4 regions of the Hylemonella sp. P2_B10 genome follow, and region 3 is predicted to be linked to each of the others. Evidence: predicted binding sites of a transcription regulator. Region 3 holds the regulator's gene; each other region holds the start of a gene.
The links. Region 3 encodes sigma-54, which starts transcription at its own class of promoters, with help from an activator protein. Its sites were predicted from a motif close to TGGCANGNAANCTGCTTT; they were not measured.
Positions count from the first base shown of each region.

Region 1: the regulator sigma-54 is predicted to act here: its motif matches at 1,180-1,197, upstream of AC1DX2_RS11865 (PEP-CTERM sorting domain-containing protein).
Region 2: the regulator sigma-54 is predicted to act here: its motif matches at 1,111-1,128, upstream of urtA (urea ABC transporter substrate-binding protein).
Region 4: the regulator sigma-54 is predicted to act here: its motif matches at 1,144-1,161, upstream of AC1DX2_RS02670 (Npun_F0296 family exosortase-dependent surface protein).

Region 1 is NZ_JBFUDE010000002.1:876,640-878,839, forward strand. Features, by position in the region: gene AC1DX2_RS11860 (ATP-binding protein) at 1-483, shown strand, start outside; gene AC1DX2_RS11865 (PEP-CTERM sorting domain-containing protein) at 532-1,137, opposite strand; gene AC1DX2_RS11870 (adenylate/guanylate cyclase domain-containing protein) at 1,329-2,200, opposite strand, start outside.
Region 2 is NZ_JBFUDE010000002.1:158,003-160,202, forward strand. Features, by position in the region: gene AC1DX2_RS08570 (M10 family metallopeptidase C-terminal domain-containing protein) at 1-871, shown strand, start outside; gene urtA (urea ABC transporter substrate-binding protein) at 1,181-2,200, shown strand, end outside.
Region 3 is NZ_JBFUDE010000007.1:166,480-168,679, forward strand. Features, by position in the region: gene AC1DX2_RS25190 (THUMP domain-containing class I SAM-dependent RNA methyltransferase) at 1-151, opposite strand, end outside; gene AC1DX2_RS25195 (RNA polymerase factor sigma-54) at 173-1,765, opposite strand; gene lptB (LPS export ABC transporter ATP-binding protein) at 1,765-2,200, opposite strand, start outside.
Region 4 is NZ_JBFUDE010000001.1:568,512-570,711, forward strand. Features, by position in the region: gene AC1DX2_RS02665 (NAD(P)/FAD-dependent oxidoreductase) at 1-967, shown strand, start outside; gene AC1DX2_RS02670 (Npun_F0296 family exosortase-dependent surface protein) at 1,233-2,093, shown strand.

The DNA of each region.
Region 1 (2,200 bases), on a different contig from region 3:
TTTGGGCTGACCCAGGTTGCGTCCTCCCGGCAACATTTGCAGAAAGCCTTGAAGATCTGCCTGGATGCCAATGATCGACGTGGCGCGGCGACCGCCTTGTTGTGGCTGGGAAGGATCGACGTGCTGGAAAACCGCCTTGATCTGGCAAGCGAACGGTTCGCCGATGCATTGAGCGCATTCAACGCCTTTGAGATGCGAGAACAAATGCTAAGTTGCCTTGACGATTACGTGGAGCTTGCGCTGGCCTCACACGAAAACCATTCAGCGGTCCGCCTGGCCGCGTCCGTGACCACCTTGCGTCAACGCTTCAACCTGAAGCGTCCGGTAAAGAGTGAGGAGCATTGGCAAAAACAAGTGTTGAAGCTCCGCGGCGAACTCACCAATGAGGTCTTTGACGCCGCTTGGCAGGATGGAGAATCCTGGGAAGTAACCGATGCCATCAAGAACGCGTTGGCCTCATATCGTGACAAAAGCGTCGTCTAAAAAAAAGGCTGCCTGGTAGGCAGCCTTACCGCTTTCGCGATGTGATTCTTAAGCGCGACGACGACGGCTTACACCAAACACGCCCGCCAATGCAGCCAGCATTAACAACATGGAGTCGGGTTCCGGCGTTTCGTAAGCTGTTTTATCTGCATAAAAGAGCTGGGTGCAACTAAACTCGCAAACAGTATTCGTCCCCTCCAGAACAGCGCCAAGAGACGAATCAAACTCGAGCCGGAAGTCCCAGTAATAAAAGTATGAGCTACTTTGCACATCACTGAATCCCGTAGTCACCCCCGCAACCTCGTTAGGCGCAGCTAAACCCGAAATTAGTACCGAGGTGATCGCATCCGAGGTCCAACTGAAGCTCAGGGTCTCCTGAAGGACGTTGGAACCGTCGTAAAAGTAAACGGTCGCCCCAAGTACCGTCCCTGCGCACGCGCCGCCCGCGTGAGGGCCCGCAGCAAGACTGAAGCACGTGTTATTGGGAATCAAGAAAGTAGCTTTGCCGTTCCACTGGTTGGGAGACAGAGGCGCCGTGAAAGGCGGATCAAAATCACCCGTGACAATCCCGGCTTGTGCTGAACCAACGGCACCCAGCAACCCCGCGATGACTACCATCGCGCCCAACACAGATTTCACAATGCGGTTGTTCATGATTTTCCTTTCAGCTGACAAATTTGTAAGTCCGCGCAACTATAAGCAAAAGTGATGCCATACGCGTCCGGACAATGTAAGTTACTGATTTAAATTGGAAAAATCCTGACCAATCGGTCTGACTTTCCAGACACCCCTGCCGATATGTAAGGAATACCGACACACAGTCCCACAGATTGCAGCAGGACAGCCTACAGGCTCAGCAGCCGCTCCGCAAAGTCCTCATTGGGCTCTATGCCCAGTCCGTCCCTGGACAGTTCCGGCTTGATGCCGTCGACGAAATACATCTCGATCTCGCCCTTGCCCTTGGCTTCCACCTTGCCGCGATATGTGCAGGCAAAGAAGTCCTTCACCTCGGCGTAGGTGGATGCCGAAATGTTCACCCGGCCCGGTTCGCCGCTGCTCTCCATGCGGCTGGCGATGTTCACCGTGTCACTCCAGATGTCATAGGCGAACTTGTGCTTGCCGATGATGCCGGCGATCACCTCGCCGGTGCTGATCCCCAAGCGGCAGTTCCAGTATTGCGAGCCGGTGATCTGCTTTTCCTTCAGCCGGCGCTGGATGAAGCGCTGCATGGCCAACCCGGCCAGCACGGCGTCCACCGGGTTGCTGCTGTTGGCGTGCGGGATGCCGCCGGCGCACATGTAGGCGTCGCCAATGGTCTTGATCTTTTCCAGCCGGAAGCCGGCCACGATCTCATCGAAGTTGGTGAAGCAGTCGTTCAGCTCCTGGATCAGCTGCTCGGGCGTCATGGTCTCGGTCAGCGCGGTGAAGCCTTTGAAGTCGGTGAACAGCACCGAGACCTTCTTGTAGGTCTTCACCTGCACCTCGCCCTTGTTGCGCAACTCTTCGGCAATCTCGTAGGGCAGGATGTTCTGCATCAGCAGCTGGTTTTTCTCGCCTTCCCGGATCAGCCGGCCGGCCAGCGATTTAAGGATGCCCAGCGTGATTTCCAGGTTGCCCAGCAGCTTGTCCTTGAACACCTGGGCCGGCAGCTTGTACAGGCTGCAGGCCTCCATGGTGGTGATGGAGGCGGTGCGCGGCTCGCCCAGCAGCAGCGCGA
Region 2 (2,200 bases), on a different contig from region 3:
GGCCTACCAGGCCGGGGACAACACCTACAAATTCACCGACGCCACGGGCCAGGTGGTGCAAGACATCGTCGACGATGGCGGCGCCGACACGCTGGACTTTTCAGCGCTGAGCATCGCGGTGCGCGCCGACATGCGCCCCGGCGCCTACAGCCATGTGGGCCTGACCGCAGGCGGTGCCGAAGCGCTGGCCAACCTGACCATCGCCTTCGACGCCACGCTGGAAAACGCGCTGGGCACCAAGTACAACGACACCTTGATAGGCAACGCGGCGAAGAACGTGATCACCGGCGGCCAGGGCAATGACACGCTGGACGGCAGTGGCGGCGTGGACACCGCCGCCTACAGCGGCGCCAAGGCCAGCTACACCATCACCAAGACCTCTGGCGGCTTCACGGTGGCCGACGGTAAGGGCCCAGATGGCAGCGACAGCCTGTTCAGCATCGAACGCCTGCGCTTTGCCGATGAGACGCTGGCCTTTGACCTGGGCGTCAGCGACTCGGCCGGCGAGACCATCCTGATGATGGCCGCCACGCTGGGCCCGGTCTTCCCGCGCGACAAAGGCTGGGCCGGCAAGTTCCTGGGCTTCTTTGACAGCGGCGCTTCGCTGACCGATGGCGCCAACCTGCTGATCGCGGTGGGCATCATGTCCGCGTTGGCCGGCGGCGCCGACAACAAGTCGCTGGTGAACTGGGTCTACAACAACGTGTACGGCAGCCTGCCCGATGCAGCCACGCTGGCCAGCCTGCTGGCACCGCTGGATGCCCACACCGTCACGCAAGCGCAGTGGATGGCGCAGTTGGCGGCTTCGCAGCAGAACCAGACCCATGTCAACCTGACCGGGTACCTGCAAGGCGGGCTCGAATACATCTGATTGCCGCTGCGCCGAATCCCATGACGACCTGATCTTGCGAATGTAGCTGGCGTGCCTGCGCACCAGCGGCATCAGCGGCCAGCAAGCTTGCTGCGCTATCAACTGTCCAGAATGCCCATCGTTGGTGCATTGTCGTTCCCAATGATGCACCGAGTTGGCACCTCAAGCCAACGCCGCATTGGTACGCCAACTTGCATACAAGATGGCGGGTACCCGCGCGGAGGGTCCATGGAAGCGACTGGCACGCCCTTTGCATTACAGGGTGATCCCCGGTGTCCATCCGGTTATAACCCTGGAGAAAAACGCATCATGAATCGTCGCGGCACTATCAAGACGCTCACGGCCTCGCTGGCCTTGGGCTTTGGAATGGTTGGCGGGGCCTGGGCCCAAGCCAAGGACACCATCAAAGTGGGCGTGCTCCACAGCCTGTCGGGCACCATGGCCATTTCCGAGACGGTGCTGAAAGACACGGTGTTGATGGCCATTGAAGAAATCAACGCCAAGGGCGGCGTGCTGGGCAAGAAGCTGGAAGCCGTGGTGGTGGATCCGGCCTCCAACTGGCCGCTGTTCGCCGAAAAGACCAAGCAGTTGCTGACGCAGGACAAGGTGGCGGTGATCTTCGGCTGCTGGACCTCCGTCTCGCGCAAATCGGTGCTGCCGGTGGTGGAAGAGCTGAACGGCCTGCTGTTCTACCCGGTGCAGTATGAGGGCGAAGAGCTGTCCAAGAACGTGTTCTACACCGGCGCGGCGCCCAACCAGCAGGCCATCCCCGCGGTGGACTACCTGATGAGCAAGGAAGGCGGCGGCGCCAAGCGCTGGGTGCTGCTGGGCACCGACTACGTGTACCCCCGCACCACCAACAAGATCCTGCGCGCCTACCTGAAGAGCAAAGGCGTGAAGGACACCGACATCGACGAGAAGTACACCCCGTTCGGCCACAGCGATTACCAGACCATCGTGGCCGACATCAAGAAGTTCTCGGCCGGCGGCAAGACGGCGGTGGTCTCCACCATCAACGGCGACTCCAATGTGCCCTTCTACAAGGAACTGGGCAATGCCGGCCTGAAGGCCAAGGACGTGCCGGTGGTGGCCTTCTCGGTGGGTGAGGAAGAACTGCGCGGCGTGGACACCAAGCCGCTGGTGGGCCACCTGGCGGCGTGGAACTACTTCATGTCCATCAAGAGCCCGGCCAACACCGCCTTCATCAAGAAGTGGAGCGACTACGCCAAGGCCAAGAAGCTGCCCAACGCCGACAAGCCGCTGACCAACGACCCGATGGAAGCCACCTACATCGGCATCAACATGTGGAAGCAGGCGGTGGAGAAGGCC
Region 3 (2,200 bases):
GCAGGGCGTCACGCCAGGAAGCGTTCAGCGACACACCGCCGCGCCGCTTGTCCAGCGCCTCGGCGGGCAGGCCAGTGATGAAGCCGGCCTCGGCCAGCAGGTAGTCCTCGACGCCAGCGGCGCAAGGCAGAAACAATTGCAACTGGTTCACGGGGAGATCCCTTGGCGGCGCTTACAGCGCCTTGCGCAAGTTGGTAGGCGCTATGCGCAGGCTTTCGCGGTACTTGGCCACGGTGCGGCGCGCGCACTCGATGCCCTGCTCCTTCAGCATGTCGGACAGCTGGCTGTCGCTCAGCGGCTTCTTCGGGCTTTCGGCCGCCACAAATTGCTTGATCAGCGCGCGCACCGCAGTGCTGGAGGCATTGCCACCCGATTCGGTGCCCAGCGCCGAGCCGAAGAAGAACTTCAGCTCGAAGGTGCCGAACGGTGTGGCCATGTATTTGGCGGTGGTGACGCGGCTGATGGTGGATTCGTGCAGCCCCAACTCATCCGCGATCTCGCGCAACACCAGCGGGCGCATGGCCAGTTCGCCATGGGTGAAGAAGTTCTTCTGCCGTTCCACGATGGCGGTGCTGACGCGCAGGATGGTGTCGAAGCGCTGCTGGATGTTCTTGATGAACCAGCGCGCCTCCTGCAGGCGCTGCTGCAAGGCGGCGTAGTTGGAGGCTTCCCGGCCGCCGCCCTTGTGCTGCTTCAGGGCATTGGCATAGATGTCGTGCACGCGCAGCTTGGGCATCACGTCGGGGTTCAGCAGCACGCGAAAGCGCGCCTGCGCGCCATTGCTGATCTTGGTGACCAACACATCGGGCACCACCACGTTGCGCTCCACATCGATGAAGCGGCGGCCCGGCTTGGGCTCCAGGCGGGCGATCAGCGCGATGGCGTCGCGCACGGCGGCGTCGTTGCAACCGCACAGCTGCACCAGGCGCTTGACGTCGCGGCGCGCCAGCAGGTCGATGGGTTGCTCGCAGACGCGCAGGGCCAGCGCCACCGCCATGGCGGTGGGCACGTCCAGGCGAATGTTGCGCTGCATGGCGTGCAATTGCAGGCTCAGGCACTCGGCCAGGCTGCGCGCGCCCACGCCGGCCGGCTCCAGGTTGTGCAGCAGGCTCAAGGCCATGGTGAAGCTGTGCACCAGGTTTTCCACCTGTTCCTCGTCGCCACCGGCCAGGCCGCGTGCCAGGTCTTCCAGCGGGTCTTCCAGGTAGCCGTCGTCGTTCAGCGACTCGATCAGGAAGCGCAGCGCGGCACTGTCGGCCTCGCTCAGGCGCAGCGCCAAGGCCTGGCGGTGCAAATGTGTTTGCAGCGACTCCTGGCTGCGCGCCAGCTCACCGGCATCGGCGTCTTCGTCGCCGTTCAGGTTGTTGCCGTGGGCCTTGGCGTCGCCGCCCCACTCGCCGTCGTCGGGCGACATGTCCAGCGTGCCGTCGCCCTCCCAATCCTGGCCGTCGTCGGCGGTCAGCGGCGTCGCTTCGTCATTGGTCGTGGTGGAGGTGGAACTGTCGGTGTACTCTGTCGCGGCGCCGCTGGCGGCGAACTCGGCGTCGCGGTCGTCCTCACGCACGGGCGTGTCGACCTGGGCGATGCCGAAGTCGCTGCCCGGCGCCTCGTCATGCGCCAGCTCCAGGAAGGGGTTGTCGTCCAGCATCTGGTCGACTTCCTGGCTCAGCTCCAGCGTCGACAACTGCAGCAGCCTGATGGACTGCTGCAGCTGTGGCGTCAACGCCAGGTGCTGCGATATCTTGAGCGAGAGACCGGGTTTCATCACATTTTGAAGTGTTCGCCCAGATACACACGCCTGACATCGGCGTTGTCCACGATCTCGGAGGGTGTGCCCTGGGCCAGCACATGGCCGTCGCTGATGATGTAGGCGTGGTCGCAGATGCCCAGCGTCTCGCGCACATTGTGGTCGGTGATCAGCACGCCAATGCCGCGCCCCTTGAGGAAGCTGATGATGCGCTGGATCTCGATGACGGCGATCGGGTCGATGCCGGCAAACGGCTCGTCCAGCAAGATGAAACGCGGCTGCGTGGCCAGCGCACGGGCGATCTCCACGCGGCGGCGCTCGCCGCCGGACAGCGCCAGCGCCGGCGAATCGCGCAGGTGCTCCACCCGCAGTTCCTGCAGCAGGCTGGTCAAGCGGTGCTCGATCTCGGGCTTCTTCAATGGCTCGCCGGCCTCGTCGCGCTGCAGCTCCAGC
Region 4 (2,200 bases), on a different contig from region 3:
CAAGGCGCACGTGATCGACGCGCTGCCCTACCCCGGCGGCCAGTGCGTGGAGCTGTACCCCGACAAGCCCATCTACGACATCCCCGCCGTGCCGGTGTGCACCGGCCAGGAGTTGACCAACAATCTGCTGAAGCAGATCGAGCCCTTTGGCGCAACCTTCCACTTCGGCCAGGAAGTCAGCACCGTGCAGCGCCAGGACGACGGCCGCTTTTTCATCACCACCGCCAAGGGCCAGGAATTTCTCACCAAAACCGTGTTCATCGCCGCTGGCGTGGGCGCCTTCCAGCCGCGCAAGCTGGCGGTGGAAGGCCTGCAGGCCTTCGAGGGCACGCAGGTGCACTACAGCGTGAAGAAGCCGCAAGTCTTTGCCGACAAGGATCTTGTTGTGGTGGGGGGTGGTGATTCGGCGCTGGACTGGGTGCTGAACTTTGCGCAGGAAGGCCCCAACAAGGCACGCAGCATCACGCTGGTGCATCGCCGCGACAGCTTCCGCGCCGCACCCGCCAGCGTGGCCAAGATGCACGCGCTGCGCGATGCCGGGCAGTTGCGTTTCATCGCCGGCCAGGTAAGCGGCATGCAAGAGCAGGAGGGACACCTGACTGCCGTGCAGATCACCGACACCGAGGGCCAGACCAGCAGCTTGCCGCTGGAGCAGTTGCTGGTGTTCTTCGGCCTCAGCCCACGCCTGGGGCCGATTGCCGACTGGGGTCTGGACATCGAGCGCCGGCAATTGAAAGTGGACACCGAAAAGTTCTCCACCAGCGAGCCGGGTATCTTTGCGGTGGGTGACATCAACACCTACCCGGGCAAGAAGAAGCTGATCTTGAGCGGCTTCCATGAATGCGCTTTGGCCGCCTTCGGCGCCGTGCCCTTCATCTTCCCGGACAAGAAGGTCTTCTTGCAGTACACCACCACCAGCACCAAGCTGCACAAGGTGCTGGGCGTCGAAACACCCACGTTCGACTGAACCGGTTCCGCGCGCGGCCGGCATGCACGGCGGCTGAAAAAGCCGATTTTCAGCCACCCAGCGCCTTGCCGAAATTATGTCGGACTTATTTACAGACACTGTCGGTGTTATTTACTAACACTGCTCAATTATAATAAATACAAATAAAATCAAAGGCTTGTGAGAATTTTTCCTCCTGGCATTCAATTTGCATAGTATTAACTGTGTGATTCCAAGAGTGTGACTTATTTCACACTTTCAAATTGACCGAGAGGATGGAGGAAAAATGAACAAGACCTTGAAAACCCTGAGCGCTGCCGCCATTGCCTGTGTGGCCCTGAGCAGCCTGCCGGCGCATGCCGTGCTGGTGACCTTCGGCGGCCAGGTGGCTGGCGACGGCTCCGGCGTGACCAGCAGCCGTGTACCCACCACCAACGTGGCCATCGCGGGTTCCGGCTATTTCATTGAAACCTTCGACGCCCGCACCGCCGCGCCTTACCTGCCTGCCGGCACCACGGCTGCCAATCCGCAGCCCGGTGTGAACATCAACCAGGACCAGGGCTGTGCCATCAATTCCTACAACAGCGTTGACATCACGGTGACCAACGGCGGCTTCGGCGTGCGCAAGGGCACCACCGGCTTCGCCGCCACCCCCGCCGACGATGGCACCTGCTTTGGCTTCGGCCCCGGCCCCGGCGCTTCGGTGGACGCAGCCCACCCGGCCACGATCCGCGTGGACTATGCCGATTTCCTGAGCCTGTTCCCGGGCTACAAGATCTCCTACCTGGGCCTGTACTACGGCTCCATCGACACCTACAACAACGTCGCCTTCTACCAGGGCAACAGCCTGATCACCCAGGCCTCAGGCCTCATGCAAGACGGCGTGATCACCGGCGCCGAGGTGCTGGCCTCGCAATCCGGCAGCAGCGGCAACCAGTTCCTGCCAGGCTCCAACGTCTACGTGAACCTGGACTTCTCGGCGCTGGAGAACTTCACCGCCTTCGAATTCCGCACCACCGGCGTCGCCTTCGAGCTGGACAACATCGTGGTCGGTTTGTCTGAAGTACCCGAGCCCGGCTCGCTGGCGCTGATGGGCGCCGGCCTGCTGGGCCTGGCCGGTTTGCGCCGCCGCAGCGCGCGCAAGTAAGCGCCAAGGCTGGCGACGCCAGCCCGACACATCCACCCCTCAGGGCCTGCCGCGCGCAGGCCCTTTTCTTTTCCACCGCAGGGCGCGCGGTCAAGCCCTCGGCACAT